4 regions of the Carnobacterium sp. 1290_CSPC genome follow, and region 4 is predicted to be linked to each of the others. Evidence: predicted binding sites of a transcription regulator. Region 4 holds the regulator's gene; each other region holds the start of a gene.
What was found. The regulator CtsR, encoded in region 4, represses protease genes until heat stress. The targets are predictions, from matches to a motif close to TTGGTCAAAAAAGGTCAAANA.

Region 1: clpP (ATP-dependent Clp endopeptidase proteolytic subunit ClpP) is a predicted target of CtsR. The motif match lies at 3,059-3,079, and genes of this name have one in related genera.
Region 2: clpB (ATP-dependent chaperone ClpB) is a predicted target of CtsR. The motif match lies at 2,653-2,673, and genes of this name have one in related genera.
Region 3: AC973_RS02100 (ATP-dependent Clp protease ATP-binding subunit) is a predicted target of CtsR. The motif match lies at 2,906-2,926, and genes of this name have one in related genera.

What each region holds. Positions count from the first base shown of each region.
Region 1 is NZ_JVVG01000082.1:5,854-11,362, reverse strand. Features, by position in the region: gene infB (translation initiation factor IF-2) at 1-275, shown strand, start outside; gene rbfA (30S ribosome-binding factor RbfA) at 288-683, shown strand; gene AC973_RS07350 (cell wall hydrolase) at 1,124-1,963, shown strand; gene AC973_RS07345 (DUF1304 domain-containing protein) at 2,192-2,551, opposite strand; tRNA gene AC973_RS07340 (tRNA-Arg) at 2,758-2,829, opposite strand; gene clpP (ATP-dependent Clp endopeptidase proteolytic subunit ClpP) at 3,124-3,720, shown strand; gene AC973_RS07325 (sugar-binding transcriptional regulator) at 4,034-5,071, shown strand; gene gap (type I glyceraldehyde-3-phosphate dehydrogenase) at 5,109-5,509, shown strand, end outside.
Region 2 is NZ_JVVG01000028.1:229-5,737, reverse strand. Features, by position in the region: gene clpB (ATP-dependent chaperone ClpB) at 1-2,577, opposite strand, end outside; gene AC973_RS02770 (hypothetical protein) at 2,727-3,197, opposite strand; gene AC973_RS02765 (Y-family DNA polymerase) at 3,190-4,551, opposite strand; gene AC973_RS02760 (LURP-one-related/scramblase family protein) at 4,729-5,226, opposite strand.
Region 3 is NZ_JVVG01000024.1:127,375-132,883, forward strand. Features, by position in the region: gene AC973_RS02085 (glycosyltransferase) at 1-480, opposite strand, end outside; gene ptsP (phosphoenolpyruvate--protein phosphotransferase) at 692-2,425, opposite strand; gene AC973_RS02095 (phosphocarrier protein HPr) at 2,427-2,693, opposite strand; gene AC973_RS02100 (ATP-dependent Clp protease ATP-binding subunit) at 3,015-5,249, shown strand; gene AC973_RS02105 (YeiH family protein) at 5,320-5,509, opposite strand, start outside.
Region 4 is NZ_JVVG01000022.1:5,703-11,211, reverse strand. Features, by position in the region: gene AC973_RS01125 (HAD family hydrolase) at 1-156, shown strand, start outside; gene AC973_RS01120 (CitMHS family transporter) at 469-1,785, shown strand; gene AC973_RS01115 (isocitrate/isopropylmalate dehydrogenase family protein) at 1,838-2,845, shown strand; gene AC973_RS01110 (CtsR family transcriptional regulator) at 3,245-3,703, shown strand; gene AC973_RS01105 (ATP-dependent Clp protease ATP-binding subunit) at 3,721-5,509, shown strand, end outside.

The DNA of each region.
Region 1 (5,509 bases), on a different contig from region 4:
TACAAGTTCGTGAAACTTACAATGTATCTAAAGTAGGTACAATCGTTGGTGGTTACGTATTAGATGGTACAATCTACCGTAACTCACAAGTTCGTATCATCCGTGATTCAATTGTCATCTATGATGGTCAATTAGGTTCGTTACGTCGCTTTAAAGATGATGTGAAAGAAGTATCTCGTGGATTTGAACTAGGTCTTACAATTGAAAACTACAACGATATTAAAGTAGATGACGAAATTGAAGCATACCGTATGGTTGAAGTGAAGAAAAAATAGAGGTGATACACAATGGCAAAATTTAGAGCTGAACGTGTAAGTCAAGAGATCCTTCGCGATGTTAATGACATATTGAGAAAGACTGTTAAAGACCCCCGCGTTGAAGGTGTTACAATTACTGATGTAGAAGTTACTGGTGACTTACAGCAAGCAACTATTTTCTACACTACATTGAGTGAATTAGCCAGTGAACGTGAAAAAGCGCAAAAAGGTTTGGAAAAATCTAGTGGTTTAGTTCGTTCTGAAATTGGTAAACGCCTAAACATCTATAAAACACCAGAAATATTCTTTGAACGTGACCGTTCAATTGAATATGGTAACCATATCGACCAATTGCTAGCACAATTAAACAAAAAAGACGATTTTGATAGCATGTCTGACGCTGAGTCAGATAAGTTAGTCGATTAATAAGTAGAAAGGCCCCGGGAATTATAGCAAGTATGCTGTAATTCTTGGGGCCTTTTTTGTTGTTTGTGAGGTTGATTTTTAGAATAAATCTTCGAAATGTGGTGGGAAAATGCTGATATATAGACCTTTAGCGTGGTGAAATATACCTATTTTTCAAAAAAAAATTGTTACATACAATGTCATAATTATAACTTATTAAAATATGCAAGAATTGATGAAAGTGCTGTAAATGTTGTCATACTGGGAAAACGTTGAATTGTAATAATTGAGATGAAAATATTAAAAATTACAAAACATTTCAGTCCATTTAAAGCCCCTTAACGAATGGGTTTATAGGGTTTTCTTTTGAATCCATACCGTGTAGTATATTGCATGTAGTCGAAACAGTGGCTAAATAAACAGCTAAGCAATAGCTAAACAAATAAGGAGTTTTACTTAACATGAAATTTAACAAAACTATTTTAGGAACAACATTTGCATTGTCAGCATTATTTGCGACAGCAGGCTTTAACACTGAAGATGCTAAAGCAGCAGAATGGACAGCACGTAGCGTTGAAGAAGTTTCAGCTGATATGCAAGCAATTGATGAAACAACTTCTGAGTATACAGTAGTATATGGCGATACTTTATCAGTAATCGCTAACGCAGTTGGTGTTGATGTGAACACATTAGTACAAATCAACGAAATTGAAAATGCTGATTTAATCTTCCCATCTAACTCTATCTCATTCACTAAAAATGATGAAGGTGAAGTAAATGAAGTTGTCGTAGAAGATACAAACAATAAAAAAGATACTTATAAAGTAGAGGAAGAAACTGTTGAGAAAACTGAAACAGTTGAAGAAGTAGAAGAAACAACTGTAGAACCAGTTGCATACGAAGCTGAAAAAGAAACAGCAACTGTACAAACAACTTCATATGAAGCAGAAGAAACAACTGAAGAAACATCTTCAACTTCTTCATACTCAGCAGCAGAAGAAATCCCTTACCAAGTATTGCAAGTAGTAGAAACTGAAGCTGGTCCGAGCTACTCTGAAAAAGCAGCAGTATTCTCTGTAATTCTTAACCGTGCAAACTCAGGTAACTGGGGTGGTACTTCATTATCGGCAGTAGTTAACGCATCTGGTCAATTTGAAGTTGTTTCAAACGGTATGGCAGCTAGCGCTACAGTATCAGAACAAACTTACCAAGCTGTTAACGATGTATTAACTAACGGTGTAACTACATCAGCTGAATCATTCCGTGCTTCAGGTGACGGCGTGACAAACACATTCTTCTAATTTAAATTCAAATATAATAAACAAAAAAATCGGGAGAGCTCCCGATTTTTTTGTTTATTATTTTTTGCAAGATCGATATTAAAGAGTATTGGTTTGTTTAGTTGAGTTTCATCGTTCTAATAATAGAAAAACCACCTAATTATTTGTTTACGAATAACGCGTTAAAAAAATAGAGAGTTAAACTAGGATTCAAATGATTATCTAACGTGTATTGCTCTGTGCATTCTATTATAGAAAGGTTGAGAATAAGGCTAAAATAGATAGTCCACCTTGTGTCAATATAATTTTTTTACTACTAGTGAAGCTACCATATGTGGCCACTAAAATAATGTAGACAAATATCATACGAACAATCTCAATAGAAGCGCTACTGAAAAATAATGCATATAATAGCCCTAAACCAATGAGACCATTATATATTCCCATATTTTTAAATAAGGTATTCAATGAACTTCCTTTCAACTCATCTCTTTCCATATTAAATATTCTACTTGTTTGGGCTGACGTGGTAGTAATAGTTTGTATATACATGATATAAAAGAATTCTAAAGCGACTAAAAGAGTTAATAAAGTTGTTGTAACTGACATGGTTAATCTCTCCCCTTAACTGACGAAGTAATCTTCTTTTTTTAAATATAAAACATTTTTATGAATTTTCAAAGGATTAATACGTGCAATGTTAAGCTATATAAACATGAACACTAAAGAAGGGAAATTAAAGAATTCTATAGTTTAAGGGTAAAAAAAAGCTGTAACTCATAAATAGCAACAACCTAATAATTTTTTTATTTGAATGCGCCCGGAGGGAATCGAACCCCCATCATAAGAACCGGAATCTTATGTGATATCCATTACACTACGGGCGCAAATTTTTGTATATTTTGCTTAAAAAACAATAACAGGATTATTATAGCCTAGTTTTTAGTCAAATTCAAGCGTTTATAGGAATCTGGTAGCGTCAATTGTTATTAACAATTGATAATGTCTTAGGTATTAACTAGAGAAAATGTCTCGTTTTTCAAGTCATGAAGGCCAGCTATTGGGCAGAATGAACCTTCTATGCTAAAATGATAAGGCAAATCAAAAAAGTCATATTCGTTGACCAATTTTGACCATAAAGGTATAATACCAATATACAAGTTTAAAAGGAGGACATTTAAATGAATTTAGTACCAACAGTTATTGAACAATCTTCTCGCGGTGAACGTGCTTATGATATTTACTCTCGTTTATTAAAAGACCGTATTATTATGTTGAGCGGGGAATTCAATGACGATTTAGCCAACTCAATCATTGCCCAATTATTATTCTTAGATGCACAAGATCCAGATAAAGATATCTACCTATACATTAATTCACCAGGTGGTTCTATAACTTCAGGTATGGCAATCTATGATACTATGCAATTCGTACATGCAGATGTACAAACAATTGTAATGGGTATGGCTGCATCAATGGGGTCATTTATTGCGGCTGCCGGAACCAAAGGTAAACGTTTTGCTTTACCAAATGCTGAAATCTTAATCCACCAACCTTTAGGTGGTGCGCAAGGACAAGCAACTGAAATTGAAATTGCAGCACGTCACATCTTGAAAACAAAAGAAAAAATGAACCGTCTATACTCTGAAATGACTGGTCAACCTGTAGAAGTGATTGAACGCGATACCGACCGTGACAACTGGTTAACTGCAGAAGAAGCTTTAGAATATGGTTTATTAGATCAAATCATGACTAAAAACGATGAATTAGAAAAATAGTTAATCAATTTTAAGTCTAGAGAAGTGGGGTAAAACCTGCTTCTTTTTCTTTAAGGCGTTCGATATAGCCCGTGGAAATGTCCTTAAATATATATTCTTTGTAAGGCGTAATAGCTGTCATTGCAGTATAGGAGAAAAGTGGGCTTAAAAGCTTGCAAGCGGATAAATTTATTGGTATGATTACTTTTGTAAAGAGATGTGATTCGAAGGAATCAAATTTTTTTACCGGAGGGTGGTCAAAAAAAGACACGCTGGACAATAAAAGTCCAAGTGTTTTTGCGCTCAACGTTTTTGTACTAGGAAAGTGGGGACTATGGACGAATTATTTAAAAGTATTACTGAAGTAGTGCCGGAAGTTCAGAAGACCTATTTTGAGAGAATTAGCGTATTACAGCGGATTTTCAAAGATGGTCCGATTGGTCGGAAGGGACTAGCTGAAAAGTTAGGAATTACCGAACGACCGCTACGTACAATTACAGATGTTTTGAAACAACAAGGTCTCATTGATTCTTCTCCCGCAGGTATGACAATTACGCCAAAAGGGGAACGAGCAATTGCTACAGGTCAAGACTTGTGGCGTGATACAAATAAAATTCATCTACAAGAAAAATATTTGGCTGATGTGCTCAACATAGCAGATGCTCGAATTGTTTCAGGAGATATCGACCAAGATCAACATATTCTGTTTGAAATGGGTCTACAAGTTTCAAAATACTTAGACACGAATTTACCAGCGGGGAATCATACGATTGCTGTTACTGGTGGTTCAACTATGCTAGAGGTGAGTGAACATGTTCAATTAGCACCTTCTGCTGACAGACACTTTACTGTTGTCGCAGCCAGGGGTGGGATCGGAGATGCTTCAGCAACCCAAGCCAACACAATTAGCGATATTCTAGCGCAAAAGTTATACGGTCATAATATTTCCTTATATGCTCCTGAGAATTTATCAGAGGTGGCAAATATGGCTTTAATGAATGATCCTGTGATTCAATCAACTTTAAAGCGGTTAAAAGAGGCTAACATTTTACTTTTTAGTGTTGGTAATGCTAAAATTATGGCAAGGCGTAGGGGACTTGATTTAGAAAGTTCATCTAAGATTAAGAGTAACCACGCTGTAGGGGAAGTGTTCGGGTGTTTCTTTGATAAGGAAGGGAACATAGTGCATCGAATCCCTAGAATCGGTCTTCAACTTGAAGACTTGGCAGATATTGATTTGCCAATTCTGATTGCTGGAGGCAGTGTAAAAGCAGAAGCAATACAGGCTTTTGCGAAACTCGCACCTAAGCAGTTAGTCGTTATAACTGATCAAGGTGCCTCAAATATGGTTTTAAATGGGGAATCCCATTAAAATAATTTTGTATTCCATTAAGGAGGAATTTTGTAGTATGGCAATTAAATTAGCAATTAACGGTTTTGGTCGTATCGGTCGTTTAACTTTACGTCGTATCTGGGAAGAAAATGAATCAAATGTAGAAATCGTGGCAATCAACGATTTAACAGACAACGAATTCTTAGCTTACCTATTAAAATATGATACAGCTCACGGTACTTTCAACCACGATATCGAAACTACTGAAAATGGTATTTCAATCGATGGTAAAGAAATCACTGTATACTCTGAACGTGACGCAAACGATTTACCTTGGGGTGACTTAGGTGTTGATATCGTTCTAGAATGTACTGGTTTCTACGCTACAAAAGAAAAATCTCAAGCACACATCAACGCTGGTGCTAAAAAAGTTATCATCTCAGCTCCTGCTGATGCTGAAACTAAAACAATTGTTTA
Region 2 (5,509 bases), on a different contig from region 4:
TTCATCAATTGAGATGTTCACTGCTTGCTGTTTACTAATAGTACCTGCAATAATCGCACGTGCTACTGGTGTTTCCACTTGGTTGGTGATGAAACGACGCAATGGTCGTGCACCAAATTGTGGATCATAAGCAGTGTCACCAATCCAGCTCACCAATTCATCACTGAATGTTACCACAATTTCTTGGCTAGCTAAGCGGTCGCTTAATTGTGCTAACATCTTGCGTACGATACCGTCCATATCATTGTGTGATAATGGTCTGAATAAAATAGTGTCATCGATACGGTTTAAGAATTCAGGTCTAAAGTGCATTTTCAAAGCACTTTGAACAGCTTCTCTTGCTTCATCATCGATTTCCCCGTTTTCATCAGTACCGTCTAACAAGGCATCTGATCCTAAGTTACTTGTCATAATGATGATGGTATTTTTAAAGTCTACAATCCGACCTTGTGAGTCAGTTAGACGACCGTCATCTAAGATTTGTAATAGGATATTGAATACATCTGGATGGGCTTTTTCAACCTCATCTAGTAAGACCACTGTATATGGATTACGACGTACAGCTTCAGTTAATTGGCCACCTTCTTCGTAACCAACATAACCAGGCGCTGCCCCTATTAAACGAGTCACATTGATTTTATCCATGTATTCACTCATATCAAGACGGACCATGTTATTTTCTGAATCAAACATGGCTTCAGCTAGGGCTTTAGCCAACTCAGTTTTACCAACACCAGTCGGTCCTAAGAATAAGAATGAACCTAACGGACGGTTTGGATCTTGAACACCGGCACGTGAACGTAATACCGCATTTGTCACGCTATCAACTGCTTCATCTTGACCTACTACACGTGCATGTAAGGTGTCATCTAAGTGAAGTAATTTTTCACGTTCCCCTTCGACTAATTTAGTCACGGGGATCCCAGTCACTCTTGAAACCACTGCTGCGATAGAGTCTTCAGTTACAGATTCTTCTACCAAACGGTCAGCACTCTTGTCTGCGTGCTCGTGGTAGGCTTTTTCCATATCTGCCAATTCTTGTTCCAAGGTTGGAATAATCGCATGTTGTAATTTGGCTGCTTCTTCAAGATTGTAGTCATTTTCCGCTTGCTCCAAGGCATGTTTGGCATTGTCAATTTCTTGACGTTTAGCGTTGATCTCAGACATACCGCCTTTTTCAACTTGCCATTGCATGGTTAATTGGTTAGTTTTTTCACGGACCTCGGCTAACTCTTCTTGAAGGTCAGCTAACCGGCGTTTACTTGCCTCATCTTTTTCTTCTTGTAAGGCTTTTTCTTCAATTTCTAGTTGAATTAAACGACGACGTTCTTGGTCTAATTCTGTTGGTAATGAATTCATTTGCACGCGGATTTCAGCACTAGCTTCATCCACCAAATCAAGCGCCTTATCCGGTAAGTACCGGTCAGTGATGTAACGGTCTGATAATTCAGCTGCCGCTACTAAAGCTTGGTCATGTATCGTTACTTCATGGTGCAATTCATACCGTTCTTTCAAACCACGTAAGATTGAAATAGTATCTTCAACACTTGGTTCTTTCACTAAGACACGTTGGAAACGACGTTCCAAAGCCTTGTCTTTTTCCATGTATTGACGGTATTCATCTAAGGTTGTGGCACCAATGCAGTGCAATTCGCCACGAGCCAACATCGGTTTAAGTAAGTTCCCAGCGTCCATTGACCCTTCAGTCTTACCGGCACCTACAATGTTGTGGATTTCATCGATAAATAAGATAATCCGTCCGTCTGCCTTTTTCACTTCATTTAAGACTGCTTTCAACCGTTCTTCAAATTCACCCCGGTATTTAGCACCTGAAATCAAGGCACCCATATCTAATGAAAAGACTGTTTTGTCTTTTAAGTTGTCAGGGACATCTTTTTTCACAATACGTTGGGCTAAACCTTCAACGATAGCGGTTTTACCTACACCAGGTTCACCAATTAGGACCGGATTATTTTTAGATTTACGAGACAAGATACGAACTACATCACGAATTTCTTCATCACGTCCGATGATAGGATCCATTTTACCTGCTTTAACTTGTTCGACTAAATCGACACCATATTTCTCTAAAGCTTCATAGTTTTCTTCTGCTTGTTTACTTGTCACATGATCACCCTGTCTCAAATTATCAATTTTTTCTTCTACCGCTTTTGCAGTAATTTGATGTTGCTTGAACCATTTTGCAAGGTCAGTATAAGATACATCATTGATGGCTGCTAATACCATTTCGGTGGATAAAAATTCATCACCTTGTTTTTCCGCGCGTACTTGAGCTTTTTGAATTAATTCTCCCAAGCCACGTGATATTCCTTGACCATATTGTACGTTCGTACCTTGGACCACTGGAATTGCATCTAATTCACGGTTTAATTCTTCAGTTAATGCTGCCATCGGCACATTTAAATCTTCATAAAAGTCATAAGCAAAGTTTCCAGGTTGCACCAACGCTGTAAACATATGGGGAATCCCAATTTCTTGATGTTTACGAGTCATAGCAATTTGTTGGGCATTTGCGACGGCTTCTTGTAAGGTTGTAGTCATTTCCATGTTTGCCATTTCACATCACTCCTTTTACTTTATGCTTATAGTATATCACTTTGGTCAGGATAGGTCAAACATTTATCAGTGAAATTTTTGACCTTTTTTAACCATCAAAATCCTTGATATATCAATATTATAACCGAGACTTGACTCTAAACATCAAACTAAAGGTCAATATGTGACCACTTACTTTCTTTGACCAATTCAATATGGCGCACATCATCCCACAAAATCTTGCGACTACCGATTAAAAAATAGAAATAATTACTTTCCCCATTAAACCAGCCAAAGATATGGTCAAGGTAGCGACCTAAATAATCTTTCAAAGACAATTGAATAGAAACAGGATAGTGGTTTAACCAAGCTTCTTGCAAGACTTGGTCAACCTCTTCCCTCGTCATCTCTGGCAGTGGGGTAGATACCTTAGCTGCATCCTTATGGTTGGATTGAATGCCTTTGACCAATTCATCCATGGCATAAGCAGTAGCCCACTTCATGCCAAAGCTCCGGTCCTCGTATTCGTTATAAGGCGTGAAGTGTTTACGGGTCCTTGGATGTCGTTGCTTTTTTAACCATGACAATTGGGCCCGTCTTCTAGCGTTCGGGAGTTCCCAAGGTTCAAATCGCTTAGCCATGCGCCTCACCTTCGATACCCGCCATACCACCAGCATGTCCGCCGACTAAACTAGAGCGTTCAATTGCCCGACCGCCAGCTTTAAGAGACGAGGCATAGACCAGACTCTTAAAACCGTATTTCTTACGGATGGTATCTACAATCACATCTGTTTTCAAGTCGGCTACTTGATTGTTTTCACTTTCAAATAGATTTAATTGGACTGCTTGATTGTAAACAAGGTTGCCACTGTATAAAGAAATATGCCGGATGACTTGGTTTTCATAAAGTAAGGACAGCAAGTATAAGGCCACTTCAGCAATCACCTTACTTTGATTGGTCGGTGTGACCTTGATTTGCTTATGAATACCCCTTTTACCACTTGCATCAAAGTAGCCCATGGAATAGCCTAAACCAAGACCAACAACTTGGGTTTGCGCGCCAGCTCGTCTTAAACGAGTCCCAATTTGGTCAGCCATTTCCTTGACGACGACAGCAATTTCAGCCTTATCGGTGTAGTCTTTTGGTAGCACTTGACTGTTGCCGATAGACTTGTCTTTGGTGGTATAAGGGGTACCGAGAAAAGACCGGTCCACGCCCCACGAATGGGCATAAAGTTGGGCACCCATGACCCCTAATTTATCTTTTAATACGTGATAAGAAGAATGGGCGAGGTCATAGACATTATTAATACCCATCCCTTTTAGTCGGCGGGCCAATCGGTGGCCAATACCGCAGACTTCTGTTAAATCAGCAATCTGCCATAAGGTATCCGGCACATCCTCATACCGCCATTCAGCAATCATATCGCCCTCATTTTTCGCGCCAATATCTAAGGCCACTTTGGCTAGAAACGGGTTATCGCCAATGCCAATCGTGGTATAAATGCCGGTCTGGTCATAGACATCCTTTTGAATTTTCTGAGCCATTTCATATGCATTATTCACCTTAAATAGGCGAAATGAATCCGTCACATCTAAGAAACTCTCATCTATTGAAAATACGTGATGGTTGGCTTCGTCCACGTAGCTTTTATAGATCCGATTAATCTCTTGATTCTTCTCCATATAAAACCGCATACGCGGTTGAGCGATTACCAAATCTTCTGGATAGGGATAAGGTAAATCACGGGCCCGGGTCACGTTGGAAATATTAAAGGCTTTCTTAGCGGCGGGCGAGCTAGCCAAAATAAGGCCCGAACCCCTACTCTGACCACCTTTTTCATCATGATAGGACATGACCACTAATTTTGTTGTTAGTGGATCTAAATTACGCGCAACTGCCTCCACTGAAGCATAAAATGACTTACAATCGATACACAAAATATCGCGACTGGGTTCCTTTGAATAATCAAACGTTACATTATTTGCAAACATCCTCAGTCCTCCTTAGTTTAGATATTTAATCTTTTATTCCAAAAATCGAACGTGTGTTCTAAATAATAATAGAACGTATGTTCGCAAAAAACAAGTAGTTTCAAAATTTTTTCTATAAATTAAAAAGACCACGAACTATATTCGCAGCCTTTTTCACTCAACTATTTAAATAATATGCTATTTTTCATCATTTTTTCGTTCAACTACTAAATCAATCGCCATCACTACACCTAGAATAATCGGCACCACATCAGCTGGCACATGGTCTTCAATATCAATCACAAAAGTATCGCGAATTGAAATCAACTTACGGTCGATACGGGCAATTCGGTCGCCATTTTCATCCGTAATACGGAAATCAAAATCAAGGATATTCCCCTTAACATCCCAATCCAATGACGTTACTTTGTAGTTATCTCTAAATAAGGAAACCTTCTTGCGGATTTCAGCTACCTTGTCATTATTTTTATCGTATACATCTACCGTTGGCATTAAATCAATAATTTGCTCTTCAACTTGTGCCACTTCTTTATCCTGAGCTAGGTCAATAATGCGAAATTGTTGGCCAATTGATAGCCATTTATTTTTAACTTTGTAAACTGGATTGCCGTCTTGATTCGTCAAATTAAAATCACGTTTAAGTGAGAGTAATTGATTTTTCATATATAATTTCATTATTTTATCAACCTTTCTACTGTTAACTTATATTTAATTATATCTGTATACTAAGGTAAATCCACATCATATCACTCATACTTTAGTCCGAAATACATAAATGCTCAGGTATAATAAAAGATATATCTATAAAAAAGGAGTCATCATGTATTTAACTATTTTCGCTATCTTACTTATTGTCGCCGGTTTCGTTAACGGGTCTATCTTTTTATTTAAATACCCCAAAGAATTTCAATCGACAAAAATCATCCATGGTTTCTTGACGCTATTCTTACTTCTTATC
Region 3 (5,509 bases), on a different contig from region 4:
AACATCTTTCATCTGACCGCTAGGTGAAATGACCAAATCAGCTTGATCACAGAAAAGTTTAGACAAATGAACGACCGTTTTTCGAGAAATTAATTTGCCGTTCAAAATATAATGGAGGTATTTCTCATACCAAGTGTGGTAAGTGTGCACTAGTGGAATCCTCATATAGCGCGCTACGCTTACCCCCATCAACCCCATAGAAAACTCCGTTTGGGAATGGACGATATCAATTTCTAACTCTTTACATTTACGGTAAATCGATGCAAAAGAAGGAATCGCCACTCGTCTATCCTTGAAGAACAGAAAAGGAACTGATTCATAGCGAAAGACATGGTCTTCAATTTCTGCCTTTGGATCAGATGTCGTAAAGATATAGACTTGATGTCCGTTATCCTCAAACGTTTCTTTTAATGTTTGAATTGATGTAGCGACCCCACTTACTTGTGGAAAGTAGGTATCGGTAAAGATCGCGATATTCATCTAAACACTCCTTAGATGCCCTTTTTGTTTTAATCCTGTCATATATCCTATCATAACAGAAAAATTGTAATTAAAAAATCACCTGAAGGCAACTTAATTGTAAAGAATACGATAAGGAATCTGTTTGCTTTGGTTTGTTACTAAGACGATGAGAAAACCCCACCAAAATCCATGATCTCAGTGAGGTTTTCAGTATGTTTATTTGAAATGATTATAAGTCAGCTAATTCAGGAACTGCTGCTTTAATTAAAGCTTCAGCTTCGTCTGAAGAAGTTGCTTCCGTAACCACTTTGTTGGCTAATTCAGCCATTTCGTTTGAATCTAATTTAGAAATTAATGATCTGATTTTCAGTACAGAAGACGCAGACATAGAGAATTCATCTAAGCCCATACCTACTAATAATGGGGCAGCCATTGGTTCACCGGCCACTTCACCACACATACCAGTCCATTTACCTTCTTTATGACTAGCATCGATAACGTTTTTAATTAATCGTAATACAGATGGGTTAAATGGTTGGTACAGGTATGAAACGTGTTCGTTCATACGGTCAGCCGCCATTGTATATTGGATTAAGTCGTTAGTACCGATAGAGAAGAAGTCAACTTCTTTAGCGAATTGATCAGCAATCACAGCGGCTGCTGGGATTTCGATCATGATACCCACTTGGATGTCATCCGCAACTTCAACACCTTCTGATTCTAATTTAGCTTTTTCTTCCTCGTAAATTGCTTTCGCAGCGCGGAATTCAGGTAAATTAGAAATCATCGGGAACATGATGCGTAATGAACCGTATACAGACGCACGTAATAAAGCACGTAATTGTACACGTAATAATTCAGGTTGGTTTAATCCGATACGGATTGCACGATAACCTAAGAATGGGTTCATTTCTTCTGGTAATTGTAAGTAAGGTAAGTGTTTGTCCCCACCGATGTCCATTGTACGAACAACGACTGGATGACCATTCATACCTTCTAAAACAACTTTGTAAGATTCGAATTGCTCATCTTCAGTTGGCATTTCATCTGAATCCATGTATAAGAATTCAGTACGGTATAAACCAATTGCTTCAGCACCGTTTGAATGTACACCTTCTAAATCTTTTGGCGTACCGATGTTGGCAGCGATTTCGAATTTCTTGCCGTCTTTAGTCAAAGTCTCAGCGTCTTTAAGTTTTTCCCACTCAGCTTTACGAGCTAAGAAGTCAGCAGCAATTTTTTCGTACTCTGCGATTGTTGCGTCGTCAGGATTTACAATAACATCACCGTTTAAACCATCAACAATGACAGTGTCACCGTCATTAATTTCTTTAGAAACATTACCAGTCCCTACAACCGCTGCAATTTCCAATGAACGAGACATAATCGCTGAATGTGACGTACGTCCACCGATATCAGTCGCAAAACCTTTAACAAATTGGCGGTTCAATTGTGCAGTATCACTTGGCGTTAAGTCATAAGCCACAACAACCACTTCTTCATCAATTGTTGAAAGGTCAGGGATTTTAACACCTAATAAATGTGCTACTAAACGATCAGTAACATCTTTGATGTCAGCTGCACGTTCTTGCATATAAGGGTTGTCTTCCATACCTTTGAAGATTTCGATGTAGAAGTCAGCTGTTTGACGAACAGCAGATTCTGCATTCAATGTTTCATCATCAATTTTTTGGGTGTAAGCTTGCTGCAATTCCGGATCTTCAAGGACCATTAAATGCGCGTCAAAGACTTGCGCTTCCTCTTCTGACAATGATTTAGCTGCAACCGCTTTAATTTTTTCGATTTCTACTTTTGAGTCGGCTATAGCTTTTGCTAAGCGTTCTTTTTCTTGTTGTGAATCATTAGATTTTGAAATTTCAAAACTTAAATCAGGTTCTTCAACTAAGAACGCTTTAGCGATGGCAATGCCATCGCTAGCCGCGATTCCTGTTAATTTTGTCATATTATTCTGATAACCCTTCATTTTTCATAGTGTCAGCAATTGTTTGGATTGCTTCTTCTTCGTCATCACCTTCAGCAGTGATTACAACGTCAGAACCTTGACCTACACCTAAAGACATTACGCCCATGATAGATTTCAAGTTTACAGATTTACCTTTGTATTCTAAGTTAATATCTGAGTTAAACTTGCTTGCAGATTGCACCAATAAAGTTGCAGGACGTGCGTGGATACCAGTTTCAGCTGTAATGTTAAATTCTTGTTTTTTCATAATCAAAAATCTCCTTTAAAATGTTTTATTCATACCTTTATAAATAGGCAAGAGTTATTATAGCTTATCTATTTGCAAAGTAAAACGTCACAAACTAGACTATACCACAATTAGAAAACTCTTTCACTTATAATTTACCAAAAAAATAGCGTTTCCACAAGGTTTTTCACTTGGATAGCACATGAATTATTTTGGTTGAGACCTTTTAGTTGAAAGTCAAAATTGGTCAGAGTATAATAGAGTTATTAGCAGTTATATTGAAATGCTGCGAATTAAAAATTGCAAGCAACCCCCTTAGCATTAAATAAAGGAAGTGTTTATATGTTATGTCAAAACTGTGGCGAACGCGACGCCGTCATTCATGTATACGCAAATGTGAATGGCCGACGTGAAGCAGTGAACCTCTGCCAAACATGCTACTCACAGCTATCTCAAGGTAAACAAGCCAACAATTTAAATAACAACAACAGTAACGGTAACAACCCCTTTGGTGGCTATAGCTTTGATGACTTATTACGTCAAATGCAACAACAAGGCTTTTCTACTAATTCGCAAAATAAAGCGCAAGCTCAAGCTGGCCAAGGTGGCAACAATGACCATTCTATCTTAGGCAATTACGGGACCAACTTGACTGACCAAGCTAAAGCTGGTTTAATCGACCCAATTATCGGTCGTGACGATGAAATTATCCGAGTGATTGAAATCCTGAACCGTCGGACAAAAAACAATCCTGTTCTAATTGGTGAACCAGGTGTTGGTAAAACAGCGGTTGTCGAAGGACTCGCTCAAAAAATTGTTGAGCACGCTGTACCGGAAAAATTGCGCAACAAAGAAGTCATCCAATTAGATGTTGCTTCGCTTGTTCAAGGGACTGGTATCCGCGGTCAATTCGAAGAAAAAATGCAACAATTAATGAATGAAGTCCGTGAAAATAAAAATATCATTCTATTTATAGATGAAATTCATGAAATTGTCGGCGCTGGTTCAACCGAAGGCGGCTCACTAGATGCTGGTAATATTCTAAAACCAGCCCTAGCCCGTGGAGAACTCCAATTAGTGGGTGCTACTACTTTAAATGAATTTAGAAAAATCGAAAAAGATGGCGCCCTAGCCCGTCGTCTACAACAAGTCATGGTAGCTGAACCTTCTGTAGAGGAAACCCTTGAAATTATTAAAGGTATTCAAGAAAAATACGAAGGTTTCCATAACGTGAAATATAGTGATGAAGCGATTGAAGCGACTGTCCGTTTATCTGACCGGTATATAACTGACCGCCAATTACCAGATAAAGCCATCGATTTATTAGATGAATCTGGTTCTAAAATGAACTTAACTATTCCATTCTTAGACCGTGAATCCTTGAAAAATCAAATTGATGAATTAACCAAACTAAAAGAAATGGCCACAGAAGCAGAAGATTACGAGAAAGCAGCCTACTACCGTGACCAATTAAATAAATACCAAGGCATGTATGATAGCAACCAAAATGTGACTGAAAAGACCCCAACGGTTACTGCTAGCGACATCCAAGCGATTATCGAAACCAAAACCGGTATTCCTGTTTCAGACTTGCAAGAATCTGAGCAAAACCAATTAATCAACCTAGACGAAAACTTGAAACAACACGTCATTGGTCAAGACGATGCTGTAGAACACATTGCTAAAGCCATCCGCCGTAATCGCGTTGGTTTGAGCCGTCAAGACCGTCCGATCGGATCTTTCATGTTCGTCGGGCCAACTGGTGTTGGTAAGACTGAATTAGCTCGTCAATTGGCCATCCAATTATTTGGTCGCAAAGAAGCCTTAGTCCGTTTTGATATGTCCGAATACATGGAAAAGCATGCCGTGTCTAAACTGATCGGTTCACCTCCAGGATACGTGGGCTACGATGAAGCTGGCCAATTAACTGAACAAGTACGACGTCAGCCATATTCAATCATCCTATTAGATGAAATTGAAAAAGCCCATCCAGATGTCTTAAATATCTTCCTACAAATTATGGAAGACGGTCGTTTAACAGATGCCCAAGGACGGACTGTATCCTTTAAAGATACCCTAATCATCATGACATCAAATGCCGGTTCAGATGGCGTGGAAGCAAGTGTTGGTTTCGGGGCAAGCAAACAAGGTAAACAACAAAGTATCATGAACAAGATCGGTGACTACTTTAAACCTGAATTCTTGAACCGTTTCGATGCGATTATCGAATTCCAACCGCTAACTAAAGCAGAATTGATTGTGATTGTTGACCTACTATTAGACAACATGAACAACTTATTAGCCAACCAAGACATCCATGTAAATGTTGATGACAAGGTCAAAGAACGGTTAGTTGAACTTGGCTATGATGCAAAACTTGGTGCTCGCCCATTAAGACGTGTCATCCAAAGTCAAATCGAAGACCAAGTTGCTGATACCTATCTAAAAAACAGTGATATTCACGAAATTAATTTCACAACAAATACTGACGACGAAATTGTAGTAAGTGTCAGTGAAAATGAAAATGAAAATAAAAATTCATCAAACTTAGAATCAGACGATAGTACAACTAAATAAACAAAAAAAGGAATTGTGGCTTCATTGCTACAATTCTTTTTTTTTATAAACAATACTTATTCTTTTATCGTTAGAAATGCTTTGTTAGAAATAGAACAACAATGGCAACAACGACAACAAGTGAATCAACTATAAAACCTAGAATCATCGGCTTAGGACCAATTTTTTTAATATCTTTAAAGCTAGTCGTTAATCCAATTGCAGATAAGGCCATGATCATGCTGAATTTTGATGCACTAGAAATAGATGGCGCAATCGCA
Region 4 (5,509 bases):
TTGTTCGTCGGTGACGACTACCAAAATGATATCGAAGGGGCAATACAAGCCGGATGGCAAGCCATTCACTACAGTAAAACAGAAGTCCCAAACACAGTAGCCACCTGTACAACAGACGATTTCTTAGAAATGCGGACTTTGTTAGGGAATTTATAGGATCCAACTTGTCATGTCAGGTATCTTGATATGAGTGAGGGATTTCGGTAGAAAATATATCTAAAGAAACAAAGCGTTTTTAATTTATTATAAAGACAAAAAATGATGTGAACGATTCGATTTTTGAGAAAGCCAGCAAAAGCCTATATTTTGTTGGCTTTTTTATTTGGCATCTAATAAAACATAACTATCATAATATGTAAGATAATGTAACACGTTTTGTATTTTTGCGGAAATTTCATTGACAATTGATTGTATTTAGCACATGATAAAATACATATAAAATGATGAGAAAGTAAGAGGTGTTTTTTAATGATTGCATTTATGGGGTACGCCCTGATTGTTATTTTCATGTTTGTTATTATGCGTAAGAAGATGTCACCCTTCATTGGTTTGGTGTTCTTGCCACTGTTATGGGCGATAATTGGACAAGTCCTTAATTTGTGGCAAATTGATATTGGTCAAGCGGCTATGGATGGCTTGGGGACCACATCATCTACCGGGATTATGCTATTCTTCGCAATATATATGTTTACCATCATGATTGACGCAGGTCTATTCGATCCCTTGTCTAACGCGATGATTCGTTTTGCCAAAGGGGACCCCTTAAAAGTCGCCTTGGCAACTGTTGCCTTAACTGCCGCGGTCTCCTTAAATGGTGATGGGACGGCGACTATGATCATTGTCTGTACCGCTATGGTGCCAATTTACAAGAAACTAAATATGTCCATGCTAAACCTAGCTGTTTTAACCATGACGTCGCACTCAATAGTCAACTTACTACCTTGGGGTGGTCCAACTGCCCGTGCTATCGCTGTTATGGGGGTTGAAACCAATGATGTTATGCGTGGTTTAGTACCGATGATGGTAGCTGGTTTGATTTATATGTTTATCATCGCTTGGGTTTTTGGTTTACAAGAACGGAAGACGCTTGGTGTGGTCAACTTGTCTGAACAAGAAATGCAGGCCATGATGGTCATCGACGACCCAGAAACCCTTGAATTACGTCGACCTAAAAATGTCTGGATCAACTCAATTATCGTCCTTGTAGCCATTGCCTTATTGGTTGAAGGGTCTGTGCCTTCAGCGATTATCTTTATGCTAGGTACAGTGATCACCTTACTAGTCAACTATCCTAATCCTAAAGACCAGAAAGCGCGAATTGACAGCAACGCATCTGAAGCCAACCAGGTGGTTATGACCGTATTTGGTGCCGGTATTTTCATGGGGATTTTAAACGCGACCGGTATGTCAGATGCCATCGCCACATCCCTAATCGCTATCATCCCTGAGTCGTTAAGTGGTTTCTACGGTCTAATCGTAGCCATTATTTCAGCGCCAGGTACTTATTTCCTACATAACGATGCCTTCTACTACGGCATGATGCCTATCTTGTCAGAAGCCGGCTATGCTTACGGATTTACCCCGTTACAACTGACATTTGCGTCTCTAATCGGTCAATCTTTCCATTTGTTCAGCCCACTAGTACCTTTCTCATACGTACTACTTGGTTTAACAGGCGTGGAATGGGGCGACTGGCAGAAAAAAGGTTTGGTCGTATCACTTGGGATTTTCATTGTCTACGTGATTACTGCTGCCATCTTTGGTTTGTTACCCATTTTCCAATAATGACGAATCAATTAAAGCTATTATATTATCGACTTTAAAAGGAGTGGACTGAATGACGAACACACATACAATCGCCTTAATTCCTGGGGACGGGATTGGAAAAGAAATTACAGAAGCCGTTAAAGAGGTGGCAAAAGCCCTAGAAAGTCCAATTGCTTGGGATGAAGTGGTCGCTGGCCAAGACGCCATTGATGCCACGGGTGAACTGATTCCCAAAGCCGTTTACGACGCCATCGATACCCACAAGGTTGCCTTGAAAGGGCCCGTTGCAACGCCAATTGGGGAGGGGTTCAGATCGGTCAATGTATCGCTTAGAAAACATTATCAATTACATACAAACATCCGTCCAATCCGCGTATTAGGCCAAATTCCAGCCATACACCGGGATGTGGACATCGTCTTATTCCGGGAGAATACAGAAGATTTATACGCGGGTGTTGAAGCGCAAATTTCACCTGACGAAGCCCATTCCATCAAAATTATCACTAGAAAGGCCACAGAACGGATTGTTACAGCAGCTTTTGAGTATGCCGTAGCTAATGACCGCAAGACGGTGGCTATCGTCACTAAAGCCAACATTATGAAATTATCGGACGGCTTATTCCTAAAAGTCGCTCGCGAAATTGCCGCTAAATATCCGCAAATTGAAGCAACAGAAGTTTTAGTCGACAACATGGCCATGCAATTGGTTATGCGTCCTCAACAATACGATGTGGTCGTCACCGAAAACTTATACGGCGATATTTTATCTGATTTGATGGCCGGTTTAATTGGAGGTTTAGGATTAGTGCCAGGTGCCAATTTGGGCGACGATGTGGCGATATTTGAGGCCGTTCATGGCTCAGCACCAGATATTGCTGGTCAAGGTATTGCCAACCCGACAGCCATCTTATTAGCCTTTGCAGACCTACTAGACCATATTAGTTTACAGGCGGATGCCACTCGTTTGCGCGACGCTTTGAATACGGTCTTGTCCGATGCAGGTAACTTTACCCGAGACTTAGGCGGCGATTTAACAACAGCAGCCTTCACCGACAAGGTTATCGCAGCCTTAGCATAAGATGCGGTGACTTAACACAGTCTAATGATTTTGATTTGAAAAATGAGGCCAGCGCGCTTCAACTTGAGGGTGGCGTAAAGGAGTTGACCAGCAATTCCTTTGCGTTGCCTTTTTGTTATATAAATATGAGATATTTCAATTTTTTTTACAGCGTATAACGCTCCTTAAGATAAGTCTTCAAATCAGGTTCCACAAGTCAAACGCTTCCGACATTTCCAAAAATACGCTAAACACTTGCAGTGTTTATTCGGCTTTTGGTCTAGTGCGTCGAGTCTAAACGACTTTTGTCACACCTCCAATTACCAAGCTTTTGAATTGACTATTTGACTGCGGTTATCGTATGATATGATTAATTAGTCAAAGTTAGTCAAAATAAGAATCAGGCTTGAGGTGATGAATATGAAAAATAGAAATATGTCTGATATTATTGAATCTTATTTAAAGCAAATCTTACAACAAGAAGAGCATGTTGAGATTAGTCGTAGTGAAATCGCAGACCGATTTCAATGTGTCCCATCCCAAATCAATTACGTGATTAACACGCGATTTACCCCGCAAAAGGGTTATATTGTAGAAAGTAAACGTGGTGGGGGCGGATATATCCGCATTATGAAACTGGAAATTGTCGAAGAGGCTGAATTAATCGATGCTATGGTCGACCTTATCCATCAAAAAACGAGCTTACGTGATGCAACTGCCATCATTCAAAATTTATTAGTCAACGAGATTGTTACCGAAAATGAAGCGCAAATCATGCACTCAGCAGTCGACAAGGATGCCCTAGGTAAAATTGTTAACGCTGATGAAGTCCGGTCCTTAATATTAAGATCGATGCTTGTGAAGCTGAAATATAGGTAACCAGATAGGAGGACCTTATGAACGAAATTTATACAGAGAAAGCAAAACAGGCCTTATTGTTCGCCGCCGAAGAAGCCAAACAATTTCGTCATAAAGCCATTGGAACAGAACATTTGCTGCTAGGACTTTACCGTGAGCCCGAGGGTGTTGCGCATAACGTGTTAGTTGACCACTTGCCAAGTTACGAGGCTGTGAAAGAAGAAGTTGAATTTGTCATCGGATACGGTAAGGATGAAGTCCAAGACGCCCCCGTAGACTTGAATCGCGTGGTGTATTCACCGCGTTCAAGAAAAGTTTTATATATTGCAGGTGAAGAAGCGCAACGCCAACAAGTCACTTTAGTCGGCACAGAGCACATTTTGCTATCTTTAATCGCTGACCAAGTACTAGCTGTTCGAATTCTGAAAAACTTGGACGTGGATATCGAGAAATTACGTAAAGACATCTATCGTTCAATTGGCCAGCGTCCCCCAGTGCGCAACCGCAGCAACGAGAATAATAATAAACCATCAAACCACGGCAGCAAACGCCCACAAAGTGCAACGCCAACCTTAGACTCACTAACTAGAGACCTAACTGAGCAAGCACGTAATGGGCAGTTGGACCAAGTAATCGGCCGTAAGAAAGAGTTACGTCGCATCATGCAAGTCCTTAGCCGTCGAACTAAAAATAACCCTGTATTAGTAGGAGAACCAGGTGTTGGGAAAACAGCCATCGCTGAAGCAGTTGCCATCGCAGTTGCAAACAACGATGTCGTATCAACCTTAGCCAATAAACGTGTCGTATCTCTTGATGTCGGGTCCCTTGTCGCTGGGACGAAATACCGTGGGGAATTCGAAGACCGGGTTAAAAACTTACTAGAGGAAACGGAAAAAGCTGGTAATGTCATCTTATTCATTGACGAATTACATAGCTTAATCGGTGCCGGTGCAGCAGAAGGGGCTATTGATGCTTCTAACCTGATGAAACCAGCCTTAGCCCGTGGTCACCTACAAGTGATTGGTGCTACAACCTTAAATGAGTACCAAAAATATATCGAAAAAGATGCTGCTTTAGAACGTCGTTTCGCCAAAGTCCTAGTTGATGAACCAAGCGAAGCGGATGCTATTGAAATTCTTAAAGGTATCCGAAAAGATTATGAAAAATTCCATCGAGTGACGATTAAAGATGAGGCTATTGAAGCTGCTGTTCGCCTAGGTAACCGTTATATTGCTGATCGTTTCTTACCAGATAAAGCGATTGATATTATGGATGAAGCTGCAGCTACAGCGCGTTTAGACAATGGTGATAAAGATACTACCCAACAAACCATTGTAGGCATTCGTAAGCAATTAACTGATCTAGAAGAATTGAAGAAGCACTATGTAAATACCCAAGAATTTGAAAAAGCTGCTGGTGTTCACCAACAACAACAACGTTTAAGTCAAGAATTATTCGACCTACAAAACAACCCACAAGTTGTTCAAGATGAGCTGTTTGATATTGAAATTGACGGCCAAAACGTAGCGGATATTGTGGCTATGTGGACAGGTGTGCCAATGCAACAGCTTACGCAAACTGAAAACCAACAGCTGATTAATCTAGAAGACCATTTACACAAACGTGTTAAAGGTCAAGATGAAGCAGTGAGAAGTGTTGCCCGTGCTGTTCGTCGTGCGCGGTCTGGCATTAAAGACCCAAACCGTCCAATTGGTTCATTTATGTTCCTTGGACCAACAGGTGTTGGTAAAACTGAATTAGCCAAATCTCTAGCAGGTGAAATGTTTGGTTCAGACAACAATATCATCCGTTTAGACATGTCTGAAT